Regions from separate parts of the Mesorhizobium sp. M0217 genome, predicted to be linked through region 2. Evidence: riboswitches for the same ligand, from Rfam matches in the RefSeq annotation. Region 2 holds a riboswitch; each other region holds the start of a gene.
What was found. A riboswitch is a leader RNA that binds a small molecule or an ion and turns the genes downstream of it on or off. The one in region 2 is predicted to bind thiamine pyrophosphate.
Positions count from the first base shown of each region.

Region 1: it holds a riboswitch for thiamine pyrophosphate, as region 2 does, so the genes downstream of both, thiC (phosphomethylpyrimidine synthase ThiC) here and thiB (thiamine ABC transporter substrate binding subunit) in region 2, are expected to answer to the same signal.
Region 3: it holds a riboswitch for thiamine pyrophosphate, as region 2 does, so the genes downstream of both, NKJ18_RS21135 (YkoF family thiamine/hydroxymethylpyrimidine-binding protein) here and thiB (thiamine ABC transporter substrate binding subunit) in region 2, are expected to answer to the same signal.

Region 1 is NZ_JAMYSN010000025.1:34,676-44,611, forward strand. It holds gene NKJ18_RS27125 (hypothetical protein) at 1-32, shown strand, start outside; gene NKJ18_RS27130 (hypothetical protein) at 276-941, shown strand; gene NKJ18_RS27135 (hypothetical protein) at 1,400-1,573, shown strand; gene NKJ18_RS27140 (hydroxymethylpyrimidine/phosphomethylpyrimidine kinase) at 1,595-2,356, opposite strand; gene NKJ18_RS27145 (thiamine phosphate synthase) at 2,347-2,952, opposite strand; gene NKJ18_RS27150 (thiazole synthase) at 2,949-3,722, opposite strand; gene thiS (sulfur carrier protein ThiS) at 3,726-3,923, opposite strand; gene thiO (glycine oxidase ThiO) at 3,892-4,893, opposite strand; gene thiC (phosphomethylpyrimidine synthase ThiC) at 4,890-6,725, opposite strand; TPP riboswitch at 6,829-6,945, opposite strand; gene NKJ18_RS27170 (ATP-grasp domain-containing protein) at 7,169-8,473, opposite strand; gene hemA (5-aminolevulinate synthase) at 9,039-9,936, opposite strand, start outside.
Region 2 is NZ_JAMYSN010000027.1:23,441-33,376, forward strand. It holds gene NKJ18_RS27735 (amino acid ABC transporter permease) at 1-201, opposite strand, end outside; gene NKJ18_RS27740 (amino acid ABC transporter substrate-binding protein) at 339-1,112, opposite strand; gene NKJ18_RS27745 (RNA polymerase factor sigma-32) at 1,510-2,367, shown strand; gene NKJ18_RS27750 (M48 family metalloprotease) at 2,464-3,870, opposite strand; gene thiQ (thiamine ABC transporter ATP-binding protein) at 4,202-4,966, opposite strand; gene thiP (thiamine/thiamine pyrophosphate ABC transporter permease) at 4,963-6,561, opposite strand; gene thiB (thiamine ABC transporter substrate binding subunit) at 6,782-7,789, opposite strand; TPP riboswitch at 7,833-7,947, opposite strand; gene NKJ18_RS27770 (thiamine diphosphokinase) at 8,110-8,769, shown strand; gene NKJ18_RS27775 (ABC-F family ATP-binding cassette domain-containing protein) at 8,771-9,936, shown strand, end outside.
Region 3 is NZ_JAMYSN010000014.1:28,049-37,984, reverse strand. It holds gene NKJ18_RS21175 (hypothetical protein) at 138-446, shown strand; gene NKJ18_RS21170 (DUF6456 domain-containing protein) at 512-1,111, opposite strand; gene NKJ18_RS21165 (GcrA cell cycle regulator) at 1,387-2,079, opposite strand; gene NKJ18_RS21160 (hypothetical protein) at 2,166-2,540, opposite strand; gene NKJ18_RS21155 (LexA family transcriptional regulator) at 2,621-3,283, shown strand; gene NKJ18_RS21150 (ABC transporter substrate-binding protein) at 3,452-4,459, opposite strand; gene NKJ18_RS21145 (ABC transporter ATP-binding protein) at 4,456-5,238, opposite strand; gene NKJ18_RS21140 (ABC transporter permease) at 5,235-6,077, opposite strand; gene NKJ18_RS21135 (YkoF family thiamine/hydroxymethylpyrimidine-binding protein) at 6,333-6,941, opposite strand; TPP riboswitch at 6,932-7,044, opposite strand; partial or broken gene NKJ18_RS21130 (GSU2403 family nucleotidyltransferase fold protein) at 7,255-7,644, shown strand; gene NKJ18_RS21125 (hypothetical protein) at 7,910-8,161, shown strand; gene NKJ18_RS21120 (DUF2934 domain-containing protein) at 8,317-8,556, opposite strand; gene NKJ18_RS21115 (hypothetical protein) at 8,649-8,864, opposite strand; gene NKJ18_RS21110 (DUF1236 domain-containing protein) at 8,963-9,292, opposite strand; gene NKJ18_RS21105 (hypothetical protein) at 9,635-9,936, opposite strand, start outside.

The sequences.
Region 1 (9,936 bases), on a different contig from region 2:
AGGAACTGCTTCCAAGCCGGCCGCCTCAATAACTGCGGCGCCGAACAAGGTTGCCCGAGAGATCAGGTGGCGCCCTCGGGGGATGCGAGGACACTTGAAAGCCGCAATCGGGTTATCATCTCCATACTGCGTGTGTTCGGCTCCGCACGGCAAGTGCCCTTGAGTCGAGGAGGAATGCACATGAAGAAGAAAGTTCATCTGGAAGCCTGCTGACCGATCCCTTGGGGCCCATAATCGGGTCCCAAGTTGTTCCCGACGAGCGTTGCGAGGGGCGGATGCAGGACCAGCCGGAAATCGAGCCCGGGCGTGAAACGAAGTCAACAGGTGCGAGGTTCGGCCTGCTGGGTGTGGCTGTGTTGGCCGTAGGCGCCTTCATCTGGACCGGCTTCGGCGAAGGCATCCAGCAGGGCACGTCCAACGTCGTTCGGACTGTCATCGACAAGAGCATGCAGCGCCTTGGGCTCGGGCAAGCCCCCAACGCTCTTACAGAGGGCGAGTGGTATCTCTCGGTGTACTACGGTCCCGACTTTACGGATGTCACCCCCGTCGGCCTGGGGCACCCCTTCAAGGTGACATTCACGTCGGCCCCGGATTTGTCTGGCACCTACGAGAACGTTGCAGGGAGCGGCTCGGTAAGCGGCTTTGAACGACCCGGTCAACTCGTAATGACCTACTCCGGAGCAGATGGGATGTCCCATGGAGTTGCCATTCTCCAAGACATTCAGACCCACCTTTCTTCCAACAACGTCGAGCATGATTACGTGGGAGCCTTTTGGTCCACGCTTGCTATAAGGCGGACATCCAGCAGTGCGATGCCGCCAAATCGCAATATAAATTCTGCAGGGCGATTTTGTCGAAAAACAGGGAACCCGACAAGGATCCTTCCCTCAAGGGTTACCTCGACGAACCATGTTCGGCTTTTCAGAACGATCTTAAGCTGAAGCTTAGCCCGACGGCACAGCTTTAGGCACGAAGGCGCTCACCAGGGTCGCAGCTCAAAGAGAACGGCGCCCTTCGCCGGGGGCCGTCCGTTCCGCATCCCGCCTGACGGCGGCGCGTTGCTGATGCTCCTACGGCCGCCCTGTTGAGACGGTCTCAGGGCCACGGTCTTTCTCCTGCACCGATCTGACTTGGTCCCGCTGGCGGGCATTTCGGTGCTTCCGTTTTGTACGCTCTTCTTTCTTGGGCCGCTTCGCGGCACGGCTGCGCCGACATGGATGTGCCTAGCGGCACCTTTCCTATGTAGCGGGAAGAGAGGCGCGCGGCCCTCTCTCCCCACCCACTCAAACCGGCCTTTGCTTTGCTCCAGCACTGCGGGGCCAGATCCGGCGGCCCCCGCCGCGCTGAAATGGCTCGCTCCTGCGGCCTTACACTCGCCAGGAGGCACAAGTGCATCCCCATGCCTGACTGGCAGTGCGCTTCGCCGCAGGAAGAGTCCCGTTACTTTCCCGGCCTGGCAGGGCAGCTTGTCTCGGCGCCGCTGAATTCCGATCTGCAAAGCGGCCTCATCCCGTCACGCCCTGTGAAAAAAGGGCAGGAGGGCTACGGCTTCCATTTCAGCGTCAGCCGCTGAACGCTTGAGCCGGCTCTACGGCTATTCGGCTGGGGTTTTCCGAAGCTTTTCTAACACAAAGAGCTTGCCCTGGCGCACGGCGTACTCGATTGATTGCGCCTTCGGCAGATGTGCCGCAATCGAGCTGGCCAGCATGCAGCCCGTCCCGCGCATCGATGCGGCAAGACGCGGCGTGTCAAAGCGGACTGGTTCGTGATCGGGGCGCAACAGAATATCGATCGATCGGGGTCCCGCCGCGTGGCCGCCCTTGATCAGCAGGGCCTGCATCCCGGCCACCAGCAATTCCTGGCCTTGCCACACCGCGCCGTCTTCATCAACCGCTGGCTCTAAGCCAACAAGAAGCGCCAGCTCGATGAGATTGGGTGTGACGAGGCGGCAAAGGGGCATCAGGTCGCGTTTCATTGCGGCGATGGCCCTTGCGTCCAGAAGCGCCCGGCCTGACGTCGAGGCCAGCACCGGGTCGAGTACTGCCGGCACCTGTGGATTTTCGCGGAGCACAGCCGCGACGGCTACGACGATCTCGGCCGTTGCAAGCATGCCGATCTTGATTGCCGCCACCTTGTTGGCCCGCAGCGCGGCGCGCATTTGATTGGCCACAAGATCGGGCTGCGAAGGATGGATTTTCATCACGGCTTCGTGCGTCTGCACCGTCAGCGCTGTGACAGCCAGGCAGGTGCGGACGCCAATGGAAGAGATCGTCTCAATATCGCGTGCAATTCCAGCCCCACCGCTGGAGTCAGATCCGCCGACCACGAGCACATGCGGTTCTCGCCTCAGCGCCATGGCTTTGTCTTTTCGATCCATTCTCGCGTGCGCGCTTCGGGATCGGCATTCAACGTGATGTCGGTGACCACCGCCGCAGTGTCCGCACCAGCCGCGAAAACACCGTCGAGCCGATCGGGGTTGAGGCCGCCAATGGCGACCAATGGGATCGGCGCCACCCGATGCTTCCACTCGCTGATCCGCTCGAGCCCTTGCGGCGCCCATTTCATCTGCTTCAGGACGGTGGGATAGATGGGGCCGAGCGCGACATAGTCGGGCTCGGCAGCGATGGCCATTTCCAGTTCTAGATGATCGTGCGTGGAAAGCCCGAGCTTCAATCCGGCGTACTTAATCGCCAGCAGGTCGGCCGCAGCCAAATCCTCTTGGCCGAGATGGACGAAGTCGCAGCCTTCCTCAATTGCCGTGCGCCAATAGTCGTTGACGATCAGTTGGCAACCATGGACCGCGCAGACGTCGTTCGCGCGGCGGATTTCCGACCGCAGCGTGGTCTCGTCCCTATCCTTGATGCGCAACTGAACCAGCTTGACGCCGAGCGGGACCAGCCGCTCGACCCAGTCAGCGCTGTCGACGATCAGGTAGAAGGGATCGAGCTTCATGAAAAAACGGCCCTGCCGATGGTCGGCGTCGACGGCACGGCGACGTCGCGCGGTTCAAGCATACCCGAGCCGAAAGCTTCACGACCGGCCTCGACCGCCTTGCCGAACGCACGCGCCATGCCGACCGGATCGGCCGCCTTGGCGACCGCGGTGTTCAGGAGTACGGCGTCAAAGCCGAGCTCCATAACGGTTGCCGCGTGCGACGGCCGTCCGAGCCCCGCATCCACGATCAGCGGAACATCTGGGAAATGTCCGCGCATCGAGCGCAGCGCCGTGATGTTGATCGGTCCGAGAGCGGAACCGATCGGCGCGCACCACGGCATCAAGACCTTGCAGCCCGCCGCAAGCAGCCGCTCGGCAACGATAAGGTCGTCGGTGGTATAGGGGAATACAGCAAAACCGTCCTCGCACAGGATGCGGGCGGCTTCGACCAGACCGAAAACATCCGGCTGCAGGGTGTCATGGTTGCCGATCACTTCGAGCTTGACCCAGTTCGTACCGAAGACTTCGCGCGCCATTTGTGCGGTCGTGACCGCTTCCTTGACGGAGTGGCAGCCAGCAGTGTTGGGCAGGATTCTGACACCAAGCGAGCGGATCAACGACCAGAATTCTTCGCCAGCCCTGCCGCCTGCCATTTCACGGCGCAACGAGACGGTCACCACCGCCGTGCCCGAAGCCCTGACTGCATAGGCAAGGATGGCCGGCGAAGGATATTGAGCCGTGCCAAGAAGCAGGCGCGACGGAAGCTCGGCTTCATAAAGCTCGATCATGGCCTAGCCGCCCTGCATGGGCGAGAGGATTTCAATCCGGTCGCCGTCGTTCAACTGGAATTCCGCCCGGTTGGCTTTGTGCACGAGGTCATTGTTGACGGCGGTCGCGAGCCAATCGCCCTCATAGTCGAGCGCGGCAAGCAGCTCGGCCAGCGTGGTGGCGGCAACCTCATGCGCTTCGCCGTTGACCATCAGTTTCATGAGCAAGCTCCTTGGTTCTGTCTTGACTGAAAACCAGGTCGGCAGCCTGGCGCGCCATGGCGGGAGCCAGGAGAAAACCGTGACGATAGAGCCCGTTGATCGCGATGATTTCACCCTTGGTTTCGACGCGCGGCAAGTTGTCGGCAAAGGCTGGGCGGACGCCGACACCGGTTTCAACGATCTCGGCCTCGCCAAAGGCCGGGTGGAGGGCATAGGCGGTACCCAGCAGCTCCATTATGGAACGCGCCGTCACCGGTCCGGCACTCTGGCTTTCAATCATCGTCGCTCCGATCATGAAACGGTGATCGGTGCGCGGCACGGCATAAAGCGGAAAGCGTGGATGAAGCAAACGGACCGGCCGCGACAGCGAGACATCAGGCGTGCGAAGAATCAGCATTTCGCCGCGAACACCGCGCAGCCTGTCATCGGCCGCTGCCATTCCCATACAGTCTATCTGACGGGCGAAACCCGAAACAGGCCGGGCGTCGCAGCCGAAGTGGAATTTGACACCCATGGTCGCAAGCTTGTCATGAAGTGCCGCCATCGCCGGGCGTGGGTCGAGGTGAGCCTCATCGGCGAACAGCAATCCGCGGCGGAAGCGGCCGGCTAAGTCGGGCTCCAGCAAGGCAATTTCATCTTCCTCGACGCGCCGATAGCCCGTCGTGCGGCTGGCGAACCGGTCGAGCTCGCCCGCATCGCGCGGCGCGGCCAAGACCAGCGTTCCCCGTCGTGCTACCAAGCCTGGCGTTGCGGCGTCCCACCAGTCGGCGGCGTCGCTTCCGAGATCCAGCACCGGCTGCTCGGCGCTTTCACGCTCGCACCACGGCGCCAACATGCCACCGGCGAACCACGACGCATTGCCCCCAAGGGCAGGCCTTGTCTCGGCAACGGTAACCGCCGCGCCGCGTGCGGCGAACTCGAAGGCGGCGGTGAGGCCAGCAACGCCCGCTCCTTTGACCAAGACCTTCATGATGGCTCACGTGGCTGAGGTATGAGCGGTGCCCCGGTCTCGTCCGCCGGCAGGTAGAGATCACCGCCCTCGCGGTATTTCGCCGCCATCGCCGCCATGCCCTCTTTCTGCGCCTCGGCACGGATGTCGTGAGAGATACGCATCGAGCAGAATTTCGGTCCGCACATCGAGCAGAAATGCGCCACCTTGTGCGCTTCCTTGGGCAAAGTCTGGTCGTGGAAGGACCGCGCCGTTTCCGGATCGAGCGACAGGTTGAACTGGTCCTCCCAGCGGAACTCGAAGCGCGCGCGGGAAAGCGCATCATCCCTGACTTTCGCTGCCGGATGGCCCTTCGCCAGGTCGGCGGCGTGGGCGGCGATCTTGTAGGTGATCACGCCGATCTTGACGTCGTTGCGATCGGGAAGGCCGAGATGCTCCTTGGGCGTGACGTAGCAGAGCATGGCGGTGCCGAACCAGCCGATCATCGCGGCGCCAATGCCTGAGGTGATGTGGTCATAGCCCGGCGCGATGTCGGTCGTCAGCGGTCCAAGCGTATAGAACGGCGCCTCGCCGCAGACGGCGAGTTGCTTGTCCATGTTCGCCTTGATTTTGTGCATCGGCACGTGGCCAGGCCCCTCGATCATCACCTGGCAATCCTTCGCCCAGGCGATCTGCGTCAGCTCGCCGAGCGTTTCCAACTCGGCGAACTGCGCCGCGTCGTTGGCATCGGCGATCGAGCCCGGACGAAGGCCGTCGCCGAGCGAGAAGGAGACGTCGTAGGCTCTGGCGATGTCGCAGATCTCGGCGAAGTGCTCGTAGAGGAAGCTCTCCCGGTGATGGTGCAGGCACCATTTGGCCATGATCGAGCCGCCGCGCGAGACGATACCCGTCACCCGGTCGACGGTCAGCGGGATGTAATGCAGCCGCACGCCGGCGTGGATGGTGAAATAGTCGACGCCTTGCTCGGCCTGTTCGATCAGCGTGTCGCGGTAGACCTCCCAGGTCAGATCCTCGGCAATGCCGCCGACCTTTTCGAGCGCCTGGTAGAGCGGCACCGTGCCGATCGGCACCGGCGCGTTGCGCACGATCCAGTCGCGGATGTTGTGGATGTTGCGGCCGGTCGACAGGTCCATCACCGTATCGGCGCCCCAGCGGATCGCCCACACCATCTTTTCGACCTCTTCCGCCATCGACGATGTGACGGCGGAGTTGCCGATATTGGCGTTGATCTTGACCAGGAAATTGCGGCCGATGATCATTGGCTCGCTCTCGGGATGGTTGATGTTGGCGGGGATGATCGCCCGTCCGCGCGCCACCTCGTCACGCACGAATTCGGGCGTGACGAAATCGGGCAGCGTCGCGCCGAAAGCCTCGCCGTCGCGCTCAAGCTTGCCGCGCAGGATCTCGCGACCAAGGTTCTCGCGGATGGCGACGAACTCCATTTCGGGTGTGATGATGCCGGCGCGCGCGTAGGCAAGCTGCGTCACCGCCTTGCCTGCTTTGGCCCTGAGCGGTCGGTGGCGGATGGGAAATTCTGGCGTCAGGCGTTCGCCCGTCGCGAATCCGTTGTCCTCCGGCCGGACATGGCGGCCGTCGCAGACCTCGACATCGCCGCGCGCCAAGATCCATTCGTGGCGAAGCCGGGCCAGGCCTTTTTCGATGCTGGTTTCGACAGCCGGATCGGTATAGGGGCCCGACGGATCGTAGACGGTGACGGGCGGTTCGCCGGCTGTCGGATGGACGGAGATTTCGCGCATCGGCACCCTGATCTGCGGGTGGATGGCACCGGGCTTGTGGATCTTACGCGAAGCAGGCAGCGGCCCCGTTGAGACGGCTGGGGTGAGGGCATTCATCTTGAGGCTCCTTTGCTCATGCATTGGAGACCCAGTTCTGTGCCGGAAGGATGAAAAGACGCTTCTGTCGACCTGCCGAAACAGGACCTCGGGCGTGAACTCCCGCAGAGCGCTTGCACCGTCCCTACGCCAGTATGAACTGGATCAGGTTCAACGGGTCACTGCGCCGCGAAAGCCAGCAGTATCTCAGCCCCTTGCCGGGACTCCCCTGGTGAATGCCTCAAGTTGAACGGGCCGGCGTTGTCTTGTCAAGCGCATGTTCGTCCTGCGGCGGCGGTGGGCGGCATTCAAATTGGGCCCAAATTGGGCCGACGGCCTCGCCATGGGTCGCGGAGAAGTTCCGCGGGAGACAAGGCAGGTGTGGCCAAAGCTGCATTTGCCTCGTCAAACTTGATGTGACATTGACGTAGACGGAACTGCTGCGTTTCAAGGATCTTAAGCCGTCAATGCCTGATCGGAACAGAACTGGTGGGCCGCCCGAACGCCCCACAAACATCGTGCTCTCGATCACCTCTTATTGTCGCCGGAAAAGGGGTGATCGACCATTCGATCAAGTCGACCGCTCGCTGAAGGGCGCCCTCGGTTTCAGCACGGCTGGGCGAAGTGGCAATGACATGTCCAATCCAGTCTCGGAAATCCCCCTTCCTGACGATCGGTGTCTTGGGTTCAACATTCAATTTGACCTCGGCCACACCTGATATAGCAGCTGCCTGAGTGTCGCCACCAATCCAGTCGAGGGTGCCATCTTGATCAGGAAGCAGGAATCGCGCGGCCGCAGTATGCGAATGCTTTTTGCGCAGATCCCATTCCTCGCCAATGACAAGCTTGATGTGCTCGGTGACGAGGTCGACACCGTAAGCTAACTGGACCAGTTGAGGGTCGGGCGCGCCACTAAGACGCGGATTGACTTCAATGACAACTGGACCGCGTTTCGTGCACCGGAGTTCAATGTTAGTTGGCCCCCAGCCAAGGCCGAGAGCCCGCAAACAGCTCAGCGAAACATCGGCGATGCGCTCACGCTCCTGATCGGTTAGCAGGGCCGGATACGTCACCTCACGTATGACGAAATGGGGGAGGGGACCAAAGTCATTGGCGCAAATCGCAACGACCTCATTCCCCATAACATTAATGCTATAGAACGGGCCCTGTGCGAATTCTTCGACGAGTATTTTCGGTGTAGACCGCCATATGTGCTTTCCGCCCAATAGATGGGTCGTATGTTCGGCTACGTCTTCGAGGCTGCGGCACAATCGGACACCCATGCTGCCGCTGCCTACTGCCGGCTTAAGAATCACGGGCAGGCCGATCTCTGCAGCCGAGCTTTCTACCTCCGCCGCATTCGCTGCCAACCGATAGGCCGGTATTGGAACGCCGGCCTGCGCGAGGAGTTGGCGTTGCTTGAATTTGTCGCAGCTTCGTTCAATCGATTCAGGGTTCGGTCCCGGTAGATCGAAATGCCGGCAAAGCTTGCCAACTGTCGCATAGATCGATTCATGGTCCCCGGCAAAGCCAGTAATGCCAGCAATGTCGTGGGTAGCACGCAGCCGCGAACTTTCGCGGACCAACGCTTCGAGATTGCCAGTGTCGACACGGATTGCCTCAACGTTTTCCGCCGAAAGATAGTCGTACCGAGGTGGATCAGCCGTCAGAGTAATTGGATGAAGACCAAGACACTGAGCCGCTTGGACGTATAGCTGACCAGTACCCCTATGGCCTTCGACCAATATGAGCGCTCTTCTTCTTACCATTGCTGTTAATCCCGATGTTGCGTGCTGGCGGCGGTCCGAGGGTACCGGTGTCACTTTTGTGGCCGTGCCGGACCTCAGACTCGGGGTGCCGTACCATTGTCAACGACTGACGGTTGTAAAAATCTTGTAAATTGATTTGAAGGATCTGTTGCAGCGGATTAGGGCGGCGTCGGAGGCTTGCTCCGTTCAAACCAGGTTAGCTGGGGTTGGTGTGTGATCCCGTGGGCCTGGGCGTGACCTACCCCTCGGGTAGGGCACGCCAAGCCACATCAAACTCGCAGCACAAGAACATGCGCTCTGGTCATACCGGCTCATGGTGAGCCCTGAATCTGGAACCGGCCCGATGTGTAAGCAGCGAGTCGTCAAACGGCCCCATTCAATCATGGAGTCACATCATTTAAGATCGCGAAAGCTGTCATTGCGGGTTACGGAACTGCTTTCCGATGACATTCGAAGATGCGATCGGGCGTCAGAACCGGATCGCTGACCGCCGCTTCCACCTCGGCGAGCCCGGCTGATATAATCAGGTCTGAGGCTGCGCGCCCTGTCGTTCCCAGCATTTACATTAGGCAGCCTTGCCAAGATTGTCCCGCAGCAGAACCTGCCTGAGCGCATCGACGAACGTCCGAATATCTGTCGTACTATGGGCAGGCGTAACCGTCACCCTGAACCGCTCGGTTCCCACCGGAACACTCGGCGCCAGAATTGGCTGAACGTATATTCCATGCTGATCCAGAAGCTGGCGGGACGCTTCCTTGCAACGGAATGGATCACCAATAGGCACAGGAATGATGTGGCTTCGGGTCGGCATGACGGGGATGCCCGCCTCTTTCAGCAATCCGATTAAAAGTTTCGTTTTCCGGTGCAGATCAATTCGTTCTGAATCTGAATCGCGAAGATGGCGCAGCGCTGCCAGCGCACCAGCCGCTAGCGCTGGCGCAAGCGCCGTGGTGAAAATGAAACCGATCGAGAAGCTTCGTATGCTGTCAACAATGGAGGCAGGTCCGGTCACATAACCCCCCATCGAGCCGAACGCCTTACCTAGCGTCCCTTCGATGATGGTTGGACGATCCATGATGCCAAGTTCCGCGGCAATGCCGGCGCCTTTCGGACCGTACATTCCCGATGCATGAACTTCATCCAGAAACGTCATTGCGCCAAATTCGTCCGCCATGTCACAGATATCTTTGATCGGTGAAATGTCACCGTCCATTGAATATACCGATTCAAAAACAATGATCTTGGGTCTTGCAGGATTTACGCTGCGCAGAAGCTCCCGCAAATGCGCAACGTCGTTATGCTGGAAGACGCGCTTTTCGGCCCGGCTGTTGCGGCATCCACTAATAATTGAAGCGTGGTTGTGCGCGTCAGAAAATATAATTGTGTCCGGCATCAAAGATGCCAATGTACTCAATGATGAATCGTTTGAGCTGAAGCCGGAAACAAAAATCAATCCTGCTTCC
Region 2 (9,936 bases):
CGGCGTGCCGCGAAAGATCCAGACATAGAAGCGGACCACGGCAACCAGAGGCTTGGGACCGAACAGCCGCACCAGGGCGACAACGAGGCCGACGAACAGGCCGAGTGCGAACGACAGCAATGTCAGCGGTACGGTGAAGATCAACGCCGCCCACAGCAGTGTCGGCAACGAGTCCAGCATCAGGTGTAGCCAGTGCGGCACGAACGGCTCCTCCTTCACAGACCGCCGCGGTGACGGCAGTGCGATTGTGTGCTTCTCATATCATGCGAAAAACGGCGAGCCGTCAAAGACGGCCCGCCGCTATTTGTCATTGCCGGCAAACCGCCGGGAGATGGTCTTTACTGCGAGACATCCTGGCCGAAATAAGTGTCGGCGATCTTCTTGTAGGTGCCGTCGGCCTTGATGTCGGCCAGCGCCTTGTTGATCGCCGCGACCAGCTCCGGATCACCCTTGCGCACGATGACGCCGGAATAGTCGGCGTTCTCTTCCTGCGCGGCGATCTTCACATTGGCGTCCGGCTTGTGCTTCTTGAAGTCGAGGAAAGACAGGCTGTCATTGATGGTGGCGTCGGCGCGGCCGGTGAGCAGCAGTTGGATCGACTGGTCGAAGCCGTCGGTGCCGACGAGTTCGGCGCCGTTGGTCTCGGCGAGCTTGCCGAAATTCGATGTCAACGACTGTGCCGACTTCTTGCCCTTGAGGTCGGCGAAGGTCTTGATGTCGGTGTTGTCGCCGCGCACGATCAGCACGGCCTTGGAGGCGATGTAAGGATCGGAGAAATCGTACTTGGCCTTGCGCGCGTCGGTGATGCCGACCTCGTTGATCACGGCGTCGTAGCGGTTGGCGTCGAGGCCGGCGATCAGCCCGTCCCATTTGCCTTCGAGGAACTCGACCTTGACGCCGAGCTTGTCGCCGATCGCCTTGGCGATCTCGACGTCGAAGCCGACCAGCGCGCCGGAAGCATCATGATAGGTGAAGGGCGCATAGGTGCCTTCGGTGCCGACTTTGAGGGTGCCGGCCTGCTTGATCTGGTCAAGATTGGCGCCGGCATGGCCTGATGTAACAGCCAGAACCTGAAGCGTTCCGGCGACGATGAGCGACTTGAGCCATTTCATTTCTGTGTGATCCCGTCCTTGGCCGGTGTCCGGCGCTTGTGAGAGCCGGAAACTGACAGATACAGCGCAGCAAAATAAGGAACCAGATTTCAAAAAAACGACGATCCAGAAATCAGATTCTCAAAGCAGCTCGGATCGGTGCCAATAGTCCCGATCTGCGGTGTCGATGCGCCCTGTCGGACCGCACAAAACAACCGCCATCGGCGGCGGAACCAATCCCCGGTGTGGCACGTTCATGGCTTGTTGTAGGGCGCCGCGTTTCCATTTCAAGAACCCTTGGCTGCGCTAGGCCCGAAGCAATTCCAGGAAAGTGGGAAAGCGGTTTCCCTCGGAATTGCGTCAAACAGAGATAACGGCCGCCAGGCCGTCCGAAAATGTCCGGGAGCAGGAGCGCGGCATGATCGAAGACACGGCAGGACGGACCATGGTCCGCACGGCAATGAAAGCCCCTTACCTCGAGCGCGATGAGGAACATGTTCTCGCCTTGCGCTGGAAGGAAGACCAGGATCAGCAGGCGCTGCATCAGATTACCGTCGCCCATATGCGGCTGGTCATCTCCATGGCTTCGAAATTCCGACATTACGGCCTGCCGCTCGGCGATCTGGTCCAGGAGGGCCATGTCGGGCTGCTGGAAGCAGCCGCGCGTTTCGAGCCGGAGCGCGAGGTGCGCTTCTCGACCTATGCGACATGGTGGATCCGCGCTTCGATGCAGGACTACATCCTGCGCAACTGGTCGATCGTTCGCGGCGGCACCTCTTCGGCGCAAAAGGCGCTGTTCTTCAACCTGCGGCGCCTGCGCGCCCGTCTTGCCAACGGCGCCGAGCCGATCTCTAACGCCACGCTCTACCGCGAAGTCTCGGTAGCCCTCGGCGTCTCCGAGGCCGATGTCGAGAAGATGGATTCCAGGCTTTCAGCACCTGACTCTTCGCTCAACGCACCCCTCGCCGATGAGGCCGGTACCACCGAGCGGATGGACTTCCTGATTTCGGACGATCCATTGCCTGACGAGGTCGCCGGCGACACCATCGACGTCGAACGGCGCCTGATGTGGCTGAAGACGGCGCTCCGCGCGCTCAATGCCCGCGAACTCAGGATCATCGAGGAGCGTCGGCTGACCGACGAAGGTGCGACGCTTGAGGCGCTCGGCGAGACGCTCGGCATTTCCAAGGAGCGTGTCCGCCAGATCGAGGCCCGCGCCATGGAAAAGCTCAAGCTCGCGCTGGTCAAGCAGAACCCCGAATTCATGGCAGCGTGAGATTGCCAGGAACAGGGGTACCGCCCCGAGTTATCTCAGAAAAGTTATCTCAGAAAAAAGCACTACGAAGGCTGGGGTTTCTGACGAAGACCGGCGCTATCTGTCCGTGACGATCTTGACCTTGTCGCCGGCCGAAACCGAGGCGCCCGGCGACATCGCGTTGAGCACGCGGAACAGATCGAGCTTGCGGTCGACGCCGACCATCTGCGCCGAAAGTGTGCCCATCGTCTGCCCGGCCTGTACCGTGACGACGCGGATATGCAGCGGCTTCAGTGCCGCTTTCTCGGCGGGGCTGAGCACGCGGAACGAACCGCTGACCGAGCGTGCCACCGGATCGAGTGTCGTGCTGGCCGAGGGGGCCGCTGTCAAAAGCCGGTAGACTTGGCCGCCGGCGCGGATCACCGCAATGTCGAACTGCCAGCCATCGGCGCCGGCGTGCGCTGTCGCCGCCTCGTTGCCGTCGATCGTCTCCTGGCGCACACTGGTCTCGTCGAGACCGGCCACCCAGCCGCTTCTGATGTAGTCGGTCAGCGCACGATCCTTGTCGATCGACACACCGTCGAAGCGGATCGCCATGTCGCCGGGACCGGTCGCCGTCACCGCCGCCGCCGAATTGTCGATGATGAAGCCGTCGGGCACCGTGAACGAAACGCCGAGGCCCGGATGCAGGAAGGTCTGGCCGCGCACATAGCCCTCTTCCGGCGTGTCGCCATAGAGCAGGCCGTCTATCCCGGCCAGGAAGGAATCGCGGTCGCGCGTGCCGATGCCCGGCGCGCCGAACTGGCGGGCGTGGCGCTGCGCCAGATCAATTCGCTGCGGCGTGTTGGGGTGCGTAGCCAGGAAGTCGAGGCTGGCGTCGGTGGCGCCGCTGATCGAGCGGAAATCGGTATAGGCCGACATCGACTGCAGGAAACGCCCGGCGGCATAGGGATCGTAACCCGCCTCGCCGATCGATTTGATGCCGATCGCGTCTGCCTCCAGCTCCTGGTTGCGCGAGAACTGCGCCAGCCTCAGCTTGCCGCGGATCAATGCCTGCTTGGCGGTCGGGCTGTCGCCCAGCACATCGGAGACCACCTTGGTCGCCAGGCCTTCCTCGGCCTCGAGCTGCTGTCGCTGCAGACCGTGATTGGCGGTGACGTGGCCCATCTCATGCGCGATGACGGCGGCGAGTTCGGCCGAATCATTGGCCAGCGCCAGCAGGCCGCGGGTGACGTAGAGATAGCCGCCCGGCAGCGCGAAAGCGTTGACGTTTGGCGAATTGAGGATGGTGATGCGATAGGTCTGGGTCGGATTGGCCGACACCACGGTCAGGCTGCCGACAACCTTGGCCACCATGCGCTCGAGCTTGGGATCGGAATATTCGCCGCCATAGGTGGCAAGGATGCGCGGATGCTGTGCCTTCGCCAGTTCGGCAAGCTTGCTGTTGGCGGCGACATTGTCGACCGTGATCGGCTTGTCGGAAGGCTGGAAGCCGGATTCCTGCACTTCGGGAGGCGTGAACATCTGGCAGCTGGCCAGCGCCACGGCAAGGCCGGCCAGCGCGAGGAAGCGCACCAGCGGTCTGCGTTTCAAAGTGTCAGTGCCGGTCGGCAGCACGGCGTTCCTTCAGCTCTCGGCGCATGATTTGGACCGGGGTCCGCGCCAGCGAAAAATCGGTTTTCGTTGGCAATCCTGCACACATCAAAAAACCTACAGCGTTTACGCATCCGGCCGGATGCGGCGCTGTAGGGGGCAAATCACGGCTCGTGCCGGACCAGTACTAAGCGGACCTAGCCACATCAGCTGGACCATGGCAAGCAAGCGCCACATCACCTGTAGCCGGTTTGGTCGTAAATTATGTCCGCTTCCGGGCAATATCGCGTGATCCGCCCGAACTTGCGCCGATATAGCGCCGAAACGCTTCAGGGCCAGTGCCGTCGAAAAAATCGGCGGCAGGTCCCGTCGCGGCAACCCTGCCATTGTCCAGAAAAACCATCTGCTCGCCGATACGGCGAGCGTCTTCCGGCTGATGCGTGACGAACAGCACCGTCATCGCCCGCTCGGCATGAACGCCGGCCACCAGGTCGAGCATGTCGTCGCGCAGTGCTGGCCCGAGCGAAGCGAACGGCTCGTCGAGCAGCAGCACTGGCCGGTCGCGCACCAGAACGCGGGCGAGCGCTACGCGCTGCCTTTCGCCGCCGGAGAGTTCGCGCGGCAGGCGCATCTCCTTGCCGGCCAGGCCGACGCGGTCAAGCGCCTCGGCGATTGCGGCGCGATCGGCGTCGGTCAGGTTGAGCGATGGCGAGCGGCCGAGCCCGACATTCTTCTCCACCGAGAGATGAGCAAACAGATTGTTTTCCTGGAATACCATCGACACCGGCCGCGCCGAAGGCGGCTCGGCGCCGACATCGGCGCCGCCGATCAGCACACGACCGGACTCCGGCGTCTCGAAACCAGCCACCAGATTGAGCAAGGTCGATTTGCCCGAACCACTTGCCCCCATGATGGCGGTGATCTTAGATGTATGGAATTCGACATCGAACAGGAATGACGTTTCGCCATAGCTGAACGAGACCTTGTCCAGCCGGACAGTCGTGCCTTTCTCCACAGCGGACGTCACGATCTCTCTCCCCGTCCCAGCCAGTCTGCCGCGACCACCAATGCAAGGCAGACCGCCCCGAGCAGCAAAGCCAGCCCGGCAGCATCGGCCGTGCGATAGCTGCCCATGCGCGCCAGCAGGAGATAGGGCAAGGTCTGCACCGAATCGCTGCCGAACAGCGCGATGACGCCGAGATCGCCGAGCGACAGTGCCATGGCGAAGGCAAAGCCGGTGGCCAGCGGCCGCCGGAGCGATGGCCAGTCGACCAGAAGCAGCCGGTTCCAGCCCGCAATGCCGAGCTGCGCGCACAGCTTTTCATGGCGCTCGCTCGCCGCATCATAGGCCGGGCGCATCGCGCGGATGGCAAAGGGCATCGCCATCACCGCATTGACGGTGACGACCATGACCGGCGCGATGGCAAAGACATCGCTGACCGTGCGCAGCAGGAGAAACCAGCCGGCGCCGATGACGATGGGCGGCACGACGAGGACGAAGCCGGCGCCGGTGTCGGTGGCATGTTCGAGCAATGAACGGGCACTGGACCGGCGGCGCAGCGACAGTGCCCGCCGCGCCATGATCAGCGACAGTGCCAGCGCCACCGAAAGTAGCGCCGCCGAGAAGGCGAGACCGGCGCTGGTCAGCGTCGCCTGACGCACGGCACTCTCGCCCGCCAGCCGGCCGAGATCGGCGCCGAGGCCGGAGGCAACGGTGGCCGCCATCGGTCCGGCGACGAACAGCAAGGCGAGCACGATCAGGACGGCGTTGAACGCTGTTTCTGCTTTGCCGGCCAAGTGATAGCGGCGCGGCGCGACAGGCAAATTGGCGTCGCCGGTCACATTGGCGCCGAGCCGCGTCAGCGCCAGCATGACGGCGAAAGTCAGCGCGATCTGTAGCACCGTCAGCGTCACCGCTCGCGCCGGATCGAAGTCGAAACGCAGCGCCTGATAGATGGCGACTTCCAGCGTCGTCGCCGCCGGCCCGCCGCCGAGGATCAGGACGATGGTGAAGGAGGTGATGCAAAGCATGAAGACAAGCCCGGCGACGCCCGGCAGCGCGGCGCGCAGCACCGGCCACTCGATCAGCCGGAAGGCTGGCCTCGCCCCCATGCCGAGCTGGCTCGCCAGCCGCCATTGATCGGCCGGCACCGTTCCCAGCGCTTCGAGGAACAGCCGGGTGGCCAGCGGCAGGTTGAAGAAGACGTGGGCGACGAGGATGCCCGACAGCCCATAGATGTCGGGCCAGCTCTGGCCACCGATCGCGGCGAAATAACCGGCGCGGCCATAGAGCGCCAGTATTCCCAGCGCTCCGACAATTGCCGGCAAGGCAAGGGGCACAGTGAACAGCTGCAGGATGAAGCCGCGTCCGAAGAAGCGCGGATGCCGCGACAGCGCCCGGGCGACGAAGAGCGCCGGTACGGCGGAAAGCAGAGTCGAGAGCGCAGCCTGCCAGAGCGTGAAGCGGACAACGCGCAGGAGATAGAGGTCAAAGGCGGACGCGGCGCCGGAAAGGTCGTGCGCGCCTTCGCGGATAAGGCCGGCGAAGGCGCCACCGATCAGCAGCGCGATTGCCGCAAGCGCGACAATGCCGGCCGTGATGCGGGGGTCAGAGCGTTGCACTCTTTACCGGGCGTCGCGTTCCTTCGCGCCCCCCTCTGTCCTGCCGGACATCTCCCCCACGAGGGGGGAGATTGGCGGTTTTAGCGCTCCGCTCATTCCTGCAGCTTCGGAGATTGGCGAAAGTCAACGTAAAGGCCAATCTCCCCCCTCGTGGGGGAGATGTCCGGCAGGACAGAGGGGGGCGCCGTAGAGCACTCATCTTTTGACTATACAGCCAAATCTACTTGCTCATCACCGCCAGCCATTCATCCACCCAGGCCTTGCGATTTGCCGCGACCTCTTCCGGGCTGAACAGCAAGGTCTTCGCCGGCTTGACCAGCCTATCAAAAGCCGGATTGAGCGGCTTGTCGGTTTTCCCGGCCGGGAACATCCAGTTGGTCTCCGGAATGACATCCTGGAATTTCGGCCCGGTCATGAAGGCCAGGAACTTCGCCGCCAGCGGATTCTTCGCGCCCGTGGTGGTGATGCCGGCGACCTCGATCTGCAGATACTCGCCTTCCTCGAACGAGGCCGCCTGGTAGCGCCCGGTGTTCTCCGCCACCATGTGGTAGGCCGGCGACGTCGTATAGGAAAGCACCATCGGCGCCTCGCCCTTGGTGAACAGGCCGTAGGCCTCGCTCCAGCCCGGCGTCACCGTCAGCACTTTGCCCTTGAGTTTCGCCCAGGCTTCCGGCGCCTTGTCGCCATAGACCGACTTAACCCACAGCAGCAGGCCAAGGCCCGGCGTCGACGTCCTCGGATCCTGGATGACGATCTTGTCGGCGGCATCGCCCTCGACCAATTCCTTCAGGCTCTTCGGTGGGTTCTTCAGCTTCTCGGTGTCGTAGACGACGGCGAAATAGCCATAATCGTAGGGCACGAAAGTGTCGTCGCTCCAGCCGCCCGGCACGTTGTTTTCAGCCACCGCGCCATGTGGGACAAACAGGCCGGAAGCCTTGGCTTCCGCGGTGAGGTTGGTGTCGAGGCCAAGCACGATATCGGCTTTGGTCGACGCACCTTCGAGCTTGACGCGATTGAGCAGCGCGACGCCGTCGGCCACCGAGACGAAGTCGACGCTGCAGCCACACTCGGCCTCGAATTCCTTCTTCACCTGGGGGCCTGGACCCCAGTCGGCAGTGAAACTCTCATAGGTATAGATCGTGAGTTTTTCCTGCGCGCACGCAGGGCTTGCCAGTAGCGAAACAGCAAGCCCAAGCGCTGGGACAAGACGGGACAAAAAAATGCGCATCGGCGCCTCCTTCATTCGTGTTGAAAGGAATTGAGGCGTCGGGCTGTCCGAAGCGTCTAATCCCTCCGCCGGTACAAACCGGATCAGGTTCAGCGGGTTGGCGAGACTGCCTCTCAGCCGGTCCGCGAAGATCGCGTCCGGCACCCCGTTAGAGCGTTTCGACACATAGGCCCGGCCAAGGTGCCACGCAAGTGGAAGTTTGCCCGAGCGTGATCCCGGAAAGTGGAATCCGTTTCCGGAAAAAGATCATGCTCCAACAAAGAGTGACGGTGCCGCTCGGCCTTCCGTTTCGTCGGCGGGGCTGGTAAGGGCCAGCGGATATGAGCACATTCACCATCCTGCTTGGCGGCGATCTCGTCCGCACGCCGCGGCTCGACCGCCAGGTCGCGGGCACGCGCGTCATCGCCGCCGACGCCGGCATCGATCATGCCCGCCTGCTCGGCGTGATGCCGGAGCTGTGGGTCGGCGATTTCGATTCCGTGCCGGCGGACCTGCCTGCCGATCTCGCCGCCGTGCCGCGGGAGGTGTTTCCTCCCGAAAAGGACAAGACCGATGGCGAACTGGCGATCGCGGCGGCATTGGAACGCGGCGCCACCAGCCTGGTGCTGGCCGGCGCTTTCGGCGGCAAGCGCGCCGACCACGCCTTCCTCCATCTGGCGCTCAGCCTGCGGCTGGCCGAGGCCGGCACAAAATTGCTGTTGACCAGCGGAGCGCAGGAAGGCGCCCCTCTGCTGCCTGGCAAGGCCGGCTTCGACTATGCCGACGGAACGCTGTTTTCGGTGCTCGGCTTTTCCGATCTTTCGGGCCTCACCGTGTCCGGCGCGATGTGGCCGCTCGACCATGTCGAGGTCGTGTTCGGCTCGTCGCTGACCATCTCGAACGAGGTCAAGTCCAACACGACCGGGGGCGGCCTCGAAATCGCGCTCGGCCATGGCCGCGCGCTGCTGCTCGCCCACCCCTACCCCTTGCCTGAAAGCTGACATGGCCCCGCCCCTTCTCAACCTCGACGGCATAAGACTGACCTTTGGCGGCACGCCGCTGCTCGATGGCGCCGAACTGACGGCGTCCGCCGGTGACAAGATCGCGCTCGTCGGCCGCAACGGCTCCGGCAAGTCGACGCTCCTGAAGATTGCTGCTGGTCTGATCGAGCCGCAAGACGGCGAGGTCTTCCGCCAGCCTTCGGCAACGGTGCGCTATCTCCCGCAAATGCCCGACATGGACGGCTTTGCCAATGTGCGCGCCTATGTCGAGGCCGGGCTTGGGCCTGCCGACGATCCCTACCGCGCCACATATCTGATGGAGCATCTCGGCCTCGCCGGCACGGAGAACCCCAACGATCTCTCCGGCGGCGAGGCGCGCCGCGCAGCACTTGCCCGCGTCATGGCGCCCGAACCCGATATTCTGCTGCTTGATGAGCCGACGAACCATCTCGATTTGTCGGTCATCGAATGGCTGGAAGAAGAGCTTGTCCGGACGTCTTCGGCGCTGATCGTCATCTCGCACGACCGTCGCTTCCTCGAACGCGTCTCGCGCGCCACTGTCTGGGTCGACCGTGGCCAGACCCGCCGCCTCGACAAGGGCTTTGGCCATTTCGAGGAATGGCGCGACCTTGTGCTGGAAGAGGAAGAGCGCGAACAGCACAAGCTCGGCCGCCAGATCGTGCGCGAGGAGCATTGGCTGCGCTATGGCGTGACGGCTCGCCGCAAACGCAACATGCGCCGCCTGGGCGAACTGCAGACCATGCGCCAGCGTTTTCGCGGCCATCGCGGCGCCGAGGGCTCGGCGACCATGGTGGCCAGCGACGCCGCCGAATCCGGCAAGCTGGTGATCGAGGCCAAGAACATCGAGAAGAGTTTTGGCGACCTGACCGTGGTCAAGGGCTTCTCGACCCGCATCCAGCGCGGCGATCGCGTCGGCCTTGTCGGGCCGAACGGCGCCGGCAAGACGACGCTGTTGAAGATGCTCACCGGCGAGATGAAGCCCGATGCCGGCTCGGTGCGGCTCGGCACCAATCTGGAAATCGCCACGCTCGACCAGAAGCGCGAGGCGGTCGATCCGGCCGAGACCCTGGCGCAGTATCTCACGGACGGGCGCGGCGAAAACCTCGTCATCAATGGCGAGCAGCGCCATGTCGTGTCCTACATGAA
Region 3 (9,936 bases), on a different contig from region 2:
GGGGGACGATGCTGACAGGAGGTGACGCTGACTTTCCTCGCAATGCACGGCGCAGGGGTCGTTCGCATCTTGCAAAATTATGGAACGAGGTCGTGTCCAGCGAGTTATATTAGCGCAACCTTGAATAGGAGGCAGCTATGAGAAAGCTCCTGCTTGCTTCGGCTATCGCTATCACTGCGGCGGCGGCGATGATCGCTCCGGCGAATGCCGGCGGGCGCGTCGTGATCGGCATCGGCAACGGCTACTATGACGATGACTACAATGACAGCTATGGCGACTATTACGATCGCTACGCTCCTCGCCCCTACTACCAGTATAATGCCTACGATAACGGCTTCAGGTACCACAGGTATCACAGGCACCATCGCCATTGCCGTATAGAGTTGGTCAAGCATTGGCGCCATCATCACAGGATCGTCGAGGAAATTCGCGTTTGCGAACGGTGATCCGATAGGGTGAAACCGGTCGGCCGGCATCTGCCGGCCGGCCGCTTCCTGCGCGGCTGCCGGCCTTATCGCGGCTTCCGCATCAGCATCATCCCGTAACCCACGGCCAAAAGGTCGAGCCCGACCTTCAACAGCTTCACCACCACATCTCGTCCCTCGCCGGTGCGTTCGGCGAGCGCCTTCACCGACTGGCCTTCGAGGCAGATCTTGCGAACCACCTCCGCCACTTCCCAGTGGGCCATGGCGGCGATGGCATGGGTGTGGGCGCGGCCGGCGTTGAGCACGCGGTCGGGGATGCCGCCATTGATGCGGCCGCCGTCAATGCGCTCTTCCCACGGCATCGGCCGCAGCCCGTCACGCGAGGCGCGCTCGAAATCGTCGCGAAACCGCTGGCCGGCCTCACGCTGCTGGCGGGTCAGCGAGGTGATGCCGACCAGCGGATCGACATTGCGCACCCGCACGATGCCGCCGGTCGCGGTGTAGCCGTCATTGGAGACCTCGTAGACGCGCCGCGCCTCTTCGGTGCCGACGCTCAACCGCTTGCGGCCGAAGCGATCGTCCTTCAGCGCGAAATCATGGCCGATCTCGCGGCGGATGCGCACCTGCTCGGCTTCGCCTATGGGGAGTTTTGGTGGCTGCCGTTTCTGCGCGGTTTTTTTGCTCATCGGGGGATCCTTGTGGGATTGGGTTGTTGAGCCGGAAGGTTGGCGTTCCTTCGCGCCCCCCTCTGCCCTGCCGGGCATCTCCCCCTCAAGGGGGGAGATTGGCAGCTTTGGTCATGTCGCTGACTTGCAACGCCGGCGATCGGCAAATGCCGTGGTGGCATCCGATCTCCCCCCTTGAGGGGGAGATGGCCGGCAGGCCAGAGGGGGGCGCTGTCCCGCCGACCTTTCGATCATTGGTGATGTCGTTCCCGAGGCGAGGAACGGAGCCCAGCCGCTCACACCACCTCCGCCACAGGTCGGTGGAAACGCGTCTGATGATATTCGCAGTAGCTTTTCAGCGCCCTTGTGCGCAGGCCGCAGCACAGCATCTCGAGCCCCGGCCGACTGCCGGGAGCATCGTTGTCGGGGTCTTCCTCCAGCGTCAGGTCGAGCGGCGCGCGGCAGCGGTCGAACAGGCAGTCGATGAAGCGCATGGCGGCGACATGCGGCTGACGCCCGAGCGAGGCAGGGCGCGGCGCCGGCACATTGAAGCGGTAGATTTCGCCGTCCACCACCAGCCGTCCTTCGCCCGGGATCGAGGGCGCCGGACGGGCTGGCAACAGAGGCCTGGCCGATGGCTGACGGCTCGGTTTGGCGGCCGGTTTGACCGGCGCGGCCTGCTTCGAAACTCCTACTTCCCTTACGAGCTTGCTTGGCTGCGCCGGCGGATTCCTCTTGGCGGTATTCTCGTTTGCCGCAGTCTTCCCCGTCGCATTCTTCCTCGGTCGGCCGCCGGACCTGCCGCCTCTGGGGTTGGCGAAGCCGATGGTCTTTAACGCGCTGTTGCGGTGGACGATGCCGATGATGGCATTGCGCGAGACCGGACTGCCGCGCAGCGCCGTGAAGCGGACGGCGATCCCTGTGGCCGACAGGCCATCCCTCAGCCAGACGGCGATCTCCTGCAATTCGGTGTCGGTATAGGCAGTCATGTCGGTATCCATTGATTGCGCGCGCAAAGGCCGAGCGCCGGCCCCGAGGGCCCACGGGAAAAAATCAGAGCGGATGGTCGGTGCGGTCAGCCGATACTGGCGGCCGGCAGCGAGCCGGCGAGATGTCGCAAGGCGGCTTCGGCGGCCGCTTTGGTGAGGGCGGAAACCGCCCTGCCCGTCAGCCGGTCGAACAGGATGACGGTGCCATCTTCCGTGCGGATGCAGGAAAGGCCCTGCCCGCCGGAAACAGCCCTTGGCGCACCGGCGGCGCCATGGGCCGAAGAGGTGGCCGGAGCCGGGAGAGGAGCGGCTCCGGCCGTTCCGGTCGATCGGGGGAACGACGGTTCGACCGGATCCGGGGCAAGAGCCCCGGTTTGCGTCCGGACCGGGGAGGAGGACAGCCCGGACGATGGGAGAAAGCTGAGGATGCCTGCGGAAACGCTTGCGGTTTGTTCGATCATGCGCTAAGCGTACGATATGTACGAAACGTACGCAAGCGAAATCGTACGTATTGGACGATAAATTTCAGGCAATTTGTACGATGCAGGAACCGAGGCACAGATTGCAGCAGGCACGGGCGGAGGCGGGTTATGCCTCGCCGAGCGACGCCGCGCGGGCATTGCGCGACATCAACAAGAACACGCTGATCAGTCACGAGAACGGCAACCGGCCGCTGTCGCGCAAGGCGGCGGAGAAATACGGCCGCCTGTTCGGCGTCGATCCCGGCTGGCTCTTGTTCAACGGTGACGGCGGCAGCCTTGCGGGGGGCCATTTCGGCTTTGACGAGTCGGGCCGGCAGATCCCGATGCCGTCGCTGGCCACCGTCGATGTGCCCATCGTCTCATGGATCAGCGCCGGCGAACTCGGCAGCCAGGACATGGTGGTCAATCTGAGCGACTATCCGACCATCCCCACCACCGATCTGGAGCAGGGCCAATGGATTGCTCTGCGCGTCGACGGCCCGTCGATGAACAAGATCTCGCCACCGGATTCGATCATCTTCGTCAACCTCAGGGACAAGCGGCTGGTGACCAATGGCTGCTACGTCATTTCGGACGAATCCGGCCAGGCCACCTACAAGCGCTACCGCCCCAACGAGAACCCGCCCTTCCAGCCGGCCTCCTACATGGACATCCCGCCGCCGGCGCTCGAAGGCGCCATCACCATCATCGGCCGGGTGAAGCGCTCGATGATCGATATGTGAGGGAGAAGGCGGTGAGGCGCAATCTCCCCCCTCGAGGGGGAGATGGCCGGCAGGCCAGAGGGGGTCGCCGCGCGTAAGGCGCTGACGTCCTCTGTCCGCGATAGGAAGTCGCGTCAGGACGTACCGACCCCCTCTGTCGCCTTCGGCGACATCTCCCGAGGGGGGAGATTACGCGCCCAAAAACTCGTTCGTAAAATACCCCCCTAAATCCGGCTTCTCCTTCAGAACCTTGCCATCGCCATCGAGCAATATGCCGGCGTTGAAGAGATAGGTTCCCATCGCCTCGATCTTGGCCTTGTCGATGGTGCCGATGACGCCGGCCTGGCTTCTGAGGAAGTGCCCGTCGACGAGCATCTTCAGCGAAGCGTGGATCAGCGCCGGGTCGGTCAGCGCATCCTTGTTGGAAGCGATCAGCAGATCGCCGGCTTCCTGCGGGTGATCGCAGGCAAATTGGTAGCCGCGCCGCGTCGCCTCGACAAAGGATGACGCCGCCTTTGGATTTGCCTGGAGATAGGCATCACTGGAGGCGATCAAGGTGGTGTGCTCGTCGGGCACGCCGTAGTCGGCGTAGCGGAAGCCGCGCTGCCTGACGCCTTTCAACTCGGCAGCGACGCCTTCCCAGGTCGAGACCTCCAGCGTGAAGTCGACCGAGCCGTTGGCCAGCGCCTCATAGGCCGAGGTGCCTAATGTCACCGTCTCGAAAACGCCCTTGCCGCCATCGTGGCGGATGATGGTCGAGATCAGCGTGTTTTCCCAGGCGCTGCCGAAGCCGCCATAGGTCAGACCGTCGAGATTCCTGGGACTCTTGATCTCGCCGCGATCCGCGTTGAAGACCAACCGGCCGGTCTCCTGCTGGACCACGGCGTAGACCGCCTTGAGATCGGCGCCGGCAGCCCGCTGGGTAAACAGGCCAACGCCGGCAATGCCGAAATCGGCGATGCGGTTGGCGACCAGCGTGCCGGCGCCAGTATCGCCATAGGGCAGGATCTCAACATCGAGCCCGGCCTCGTTGTAGAATCCTTTGTCGCGGGCAACGAACAGGCCGACATGGTTGGTGTTGACCGTCCAGTCGAGCGCAACGGTGATTTTTTGCGCAGCCGCATGAGCGCGCGAGGCCAGCGGCAGTCCGGCAGCCAGCGTCAGCAGCAAAGCCTGCCGGCGTGTGAATTCGGTCATGAAAAACTCCTTTGAGCGGTCTGCGGAAACAAGCCCCGGTCAGTCCCGGGATTGAGCAGCGTGTCGAGGATGTCGGCTTCGAGCGCGGCGGCCTGGCGCGCGGCATCGCTGCCGGTGGTGCGCGGGCGCGGCAGCGGCACGGCAATCTCGCCGATGATGCGGGCCGGCCGCGCCGACATCAGATAGATGCGATCGGAGAGGTAGACGGCTTCGCGCACGTCATGGGTGATCAGCAGCGCCGTCCAGCGTTGGCGCTGCCACATGCCTTCCAGCCAGCGCTGCATACCCGCGCGGGTCAGTGCATCCAGCGCGCCAAAGGGCTCGTCGAGCAGCAGCATGTCGCGCTGCTGCACCACGGTGCGCAAAAGGGCGGCGCGCTGGCGCATGCCGCCGGAAAGCTCGGCCGGCCAGGCGCGCTCGAAACCGGCAAGGCCGAACTCAGCGAACAACGGCGCGACGCGTTCGCGCGCCGCCTTGCGGCCAAGACCCTGCACTTCCAGCCCCAGCGTCACATTGTCGATGACGCGCCGCCACGGCATCAGCGCGTCGCGCTGCGGCATGAAGGCGAAGGGGCTGCCCTGCAATGGCGCGCCGTCGAAGCGCATGTCGCCCTCGCCTTTCAGCGCGCCGGTCAGCAACTGGAACAGCGTCGACTTGCCGGCGCCGGAAGGGCCGAGGATGGAGACGAACTCGCCGGCCGCGACATGAAGCGAAATGCCGGCGAGCACCTCAAGCGCGCCGAAGTTCTTCCTGATGTCCCGGAGTTCGAGCCGCGTCATTGACGGTTCTCTTCTGCAGCTTCAACCTTGCCGTCGCGGCTTTCGCTCCCTGCATTCTCCCAAGGCATGGCGAAGCGCTGGACGAGCACCGCAATGGCGAACAAGACAAGCGTGAGCGCGGCGCTGACGGCGACCGCGGCGAGCACCAGATCGGGCCGAAAGTTGTTCTTGGCATTGAGCATGTAGATGCCCAGCCCCTTCGCCGCCCCCGCATATTCGGCGAAGATCGCGCCGACGACGGCGTAGGTGATGGAGATGCGCAGCCCGGCGAAGAAATAGGGCAGCGCCGAAGGCAGGCGCGCCAGCCAGAAGATGCGCCAGCGCCCTGCCCCCATGGTGGCGAGCATCTGCGAAATCGCCTTGCTGGTCGCGGCAAAACCCTCGACCAGCGCCACCATCATCGGGAAGAAGGTAACGAGCGCCACAAGCAAGATTTTTGGCATCAGCCCGAAGCCGAACCACAGTACGATGAGCGGCGCAATCGCGACCAGCGGCAAGGTCTGGCTGATAATCAGCAGCGGAAACAGCGCGCGGCGCAGCGGGGCCAAGAAATCGACCAGCGCCGAAAGCACGAAGGCAGCGACCAACGAGCAGGCGAAGCCGGCTGATGTGGCGCGGATGGTGGGCAGCGTGTTGTCGGCAAGGGCAGCGCGATGCTCCCAGGCCTGCTGCAGCACGCGCGACGGCGCCGGCAGCATGGTGGGCGCAGCGCCACCATAGCGGGCGTAGAGCTCCCACGCCGCGAGGAGCAGGGCGGAGGCGCAGGCGGCGGGGATGGTCTTGGCGATGGCTGCGGCTAATCTCCCCCCTCGAGGGGGAGATGTCGCCGAAGGCGACAGAGGGGGTCGTCTCGCATAGAGCGCCCACGCCTTGCCGATGCGAAAAGGACGTCGGCGCTCCACGCGCTGGGACCCCCTCTGGCCTGCCGGCCATCTCCTGCTCGAGGGGGGAGATTCGTGGGCATCGCGGTCTTCGCCAATCGCCAATGGCTCCCCTCCTCTCTGTGCTGAGGGGTCAGAGGCATCTCCTCCACGCAATGGGTCAGATAAACCAGCCACGGCAATATCCTCAAGGAACGACGCTTGAGCCGCGGCTCAGACGGCGCTCGGGCTGTTCGCCGAGATCGTGATGTCGAGGGTGACGTGGCCGGCGCCGGGGCCGAAGCGGCAGAAGGCCTCGTTGAGCGTGGCAAACACCGCACCGGCATCGCCACGCAATTTGGTGCAGAAGTTCTTTGAGCGCTCAAAGACGCCGGACTGTTTCAGGAAATCGATGCAGCCGTAGATCTCGTCCATATGGTCGCCCGTGCCCATAACGTAGAGCGAGAACTGCGCCGCCACCGGCTGGCCGGTCGACGGCGTGGCCTGGACAGCGCGGATCGCGGCGATCTTGCGCTCGTCCAGCGGAATGGCGGGGCCGCCGGTCTCGTCGGAGCGGCAGATCGGATCGTCGGGCTCGCCCGGACAGCCGCGCGAGATCGCCGCCGAAAGCACGCAGTGCTTGCCGCTTTTGGCCGCCGCGACGAACAGGTCGCGCATGGCGGGAAACAGCACCTCGGGCGGCCCGACCATAAGGGTCGAGATGTCATCGGTTTCGATCCGCAGCCGGTCGCGCCAGGGATCGAGCGCGCCGAGCGCGCCGAGGATGACGCCGACGAAATCGTCGGTCATGGGATAAAGGGAAATCTGTGCGCCTGAAAACATCGCCCGCCTCGCTCCGCTGGTATTATCCAGATCAGCTTTAGGGTCCGAAGGCTTGCCGCCCTCATCTCAGCCCCGACGATACGGAGCACCCCTGTGGATGGGCGGGTTAAAGCACCGTTCGCGGCATTGGGGAAGCCGTTTGTTGAGGCACTGCGGGAAAGTGTTTTGGGCCAGACGTGCCGGGCGCCCGGGCGTTAACAGACGACTCGTCAGTTCGTTGCGTTATAACGTTTCCACGAACTTCTTATAACTGCGTTGAAATTCAAGCTGATAAACGTAATTATAAGAAAACGGCAGAGACTCCGCGCAGCCCTTACGGTTTCTGGATTTCCTTATCCGCGACCCCATCCGGACTGTGCTCCTGCATCGCTCGGGCTTGCCTGTGCTGGTCCCCTCGCCCCAGCGCTACGCCATCCACAAGCTGATCGTCGCCTCGCGACGCGGGCCGAGCGCTGGCGCCAAGCGGGAGAAGGATCTCCATCAAGCGCGCCTGCTGACCCAAGCGCTCGAAGCCACGCGTCGCCAGGACGACCTTGCCTTCGCCTTCATGGAAGCGTGGGACAAGGGCGAAAACTGGCGCGAGACGATCCGGGGCGGCTTGAACCTGTTCGACGCCGCCACGAGGGAAAACAGTCACACCATCCTGGGGAAATCCCTCCGCGAAATTGGTGCGACTCCTGAAGGATTCACGATGCGGGATTAGCTGAAGCGACCGCTGCTATATTCATTTCCATCGTCCCAACCGTACGAAATTGGCTTGACGCCTATTCGTACATAAAGTACGATATCTCTTTTCGCAGAGAGGAATGTCCTTGAGCACAGCGAACCATGTTGCCTTCGCCGATCTCTCTCGGCCTTTGCTGTCACCCCCGTCGTTGCCGCCGCCTTTGTTGCCGCCGCCTTTATTGCCGCCCCCTTTGTTGCCCTTGTCATTCGATCAGTGCGAACGCCTCGCCGGGGCTTGGCGAATGGCCAGCCAAGACATCGCCGACGACATCCGCTTCATCCGCCAATATCTGAAAGTCGTTGCCGAGAAGGACGAGAGGCTGTCGACCGGCACCCTTGTTCACAGCCGCGCCTATGTCGAGGCCTGCGCCGGCTGGCTGCCACAGACTGTAACGCGCTATCTGCGCCACCTGCGCCAGATCACCGAATGCGAACTGGCCATGACAGCTGCCGGCATTCGCTTTGCGCTGTCGAGTTATGCCTGGGAGGCATGAGGGCGCCTGTCGCCAAACACAAGGAATTGCGCTGCCCGTCGCAGGCGCAATTCGTCAGGTTGAGAGGCTCGGGCGCGCCTGAACGGCGGGCGCCAAGGATGGCCCGGCCAGCGAATTCCGGCCTTGCTTTATTTCGACTGGCCTTATTTCTGGCCTTATTTCGATTTGGCTTTGCCGGACTTTGCGGCGGCAGGCTTCGCTGCCTTTGACTTGGCGGCTGCCTTGGCGGGCTTGGCGTCAGCTTTCTTCGCCGCCTTTTTGGGCTTGGCGACCGCGCCATCGACTTCAGCCGTGGCCTGCTCCCAGTGTTCCTGATGCGCGCCTTCAGGCCGGCCGGCCTTTTCCCAAATCTCGTGCGCGCGCTGGCGAATGCGGTCCTGTTTGTCGTCCGTCACTTAAGCCTCCGTGGTTGGGTCCGGTCGGTTGGTCCAGATTCCACGAAAACATTAGCCGAAAATTCGGCCGGCGTCTTGAGTGACGAGACATCTCAGCGCGGGTCGGAAATCACCGCAACGCCGAGCAGCGCCGCTTTCTTGACGATCAGCCCCGCGAGGTCGGCATCCGAACGATCGGTGCCGGTGCGCTCCCGCAGGAGCGCGATCGCTTCCTTCATCGATAACAGCGCCGTGTTGCGCTCGGCCAGCAACTTGTCGCAACACGCCGCAACATTGGCGGAGTTCGGGGTCTCGACATGCGGCAACATGGCAATTCTCCTTTCATCATGTTCGTCATTCGGCCCTGCCGCCCTTTTGGGAAGAACGACAGGGCCGTATCACCGATGAATGGTTAGGTTGTCGAGCGTTACTCGACCACCTCGACAATCCTGCGCGTGCTGGGGTCGACCAACACGGTATGGTTGTCGACGACGGCGTATCTGTACTGAACGTCGGGAACCTCCTGCAGCTCGACAGTGTCAGGCAAGGCAGTGCCGACATTCAATTCGACGCCGAGCAGATTGACCGAGGCAAGCGGATGTTTCTTTACGTACTGGTGCACGACCGTGCGCTGTTCCGGGGTGATGATCACCTGCTGCTGTGCCGGCTGCGTGACGATGACCTCGTCGGCGGCGGCAATGCCGATACCAGCGATCATGGCGAGCCCGGCGACGGCGGGAATAAGGATGGTTTTCATCTTCGTCTCCTGTCGTTGTTGGCGAGCTCCGCCGTGTTCCCGCATGAGGCGAAAACAGCGCAGATCGAGGTGGCGGGCTCCTGGAGGCAAACGCAGCCGGTACGGTCTTGTTCCGCAAGCGGAGACTAAATTGATCGGCTTCTCGGTCATGCCAGCAGAACCCGCACCCGCAAGATTCGCATTGAAGCACAATCCCTCAGGAGACCTTCGACGCGGACGATGCACGGCTCCAAATTCCGGTGGCGATCGCGGCCGGCGCCGGCATTGATCCGGTGACCGCGTCGCCCGGCCAGGACCGGAACCGACCGCCTTCGTGCCACGCCGTGAAGTTTCAAGCAAAGGTCATTGCTTCGGCGGCTGCGCAGGCACCTCGCCAGGCTTGATCACCGGCGTCTTGCCCTGGTCCGGCGGCGGCTGCGTCATACCCTGGTCACCACTGGGCGGCGGCTGCAGCACGCCGCCGCAGGGACCGAGCGTGCTGGTCGATTCGCCACCGCCATTGGCGACCGGCGGCTTCCGAGCATCGTCCTGAGGCTGCGCCTGGCAAGGCGCGGCAGGGCCGTGCTGGTCGCCATTGTCCTGCGCAGCCGCCGGGTCGGGCAGCGCCAAGAGCAGCACGCATGGGATGAGGGGGAAAGTCTTCA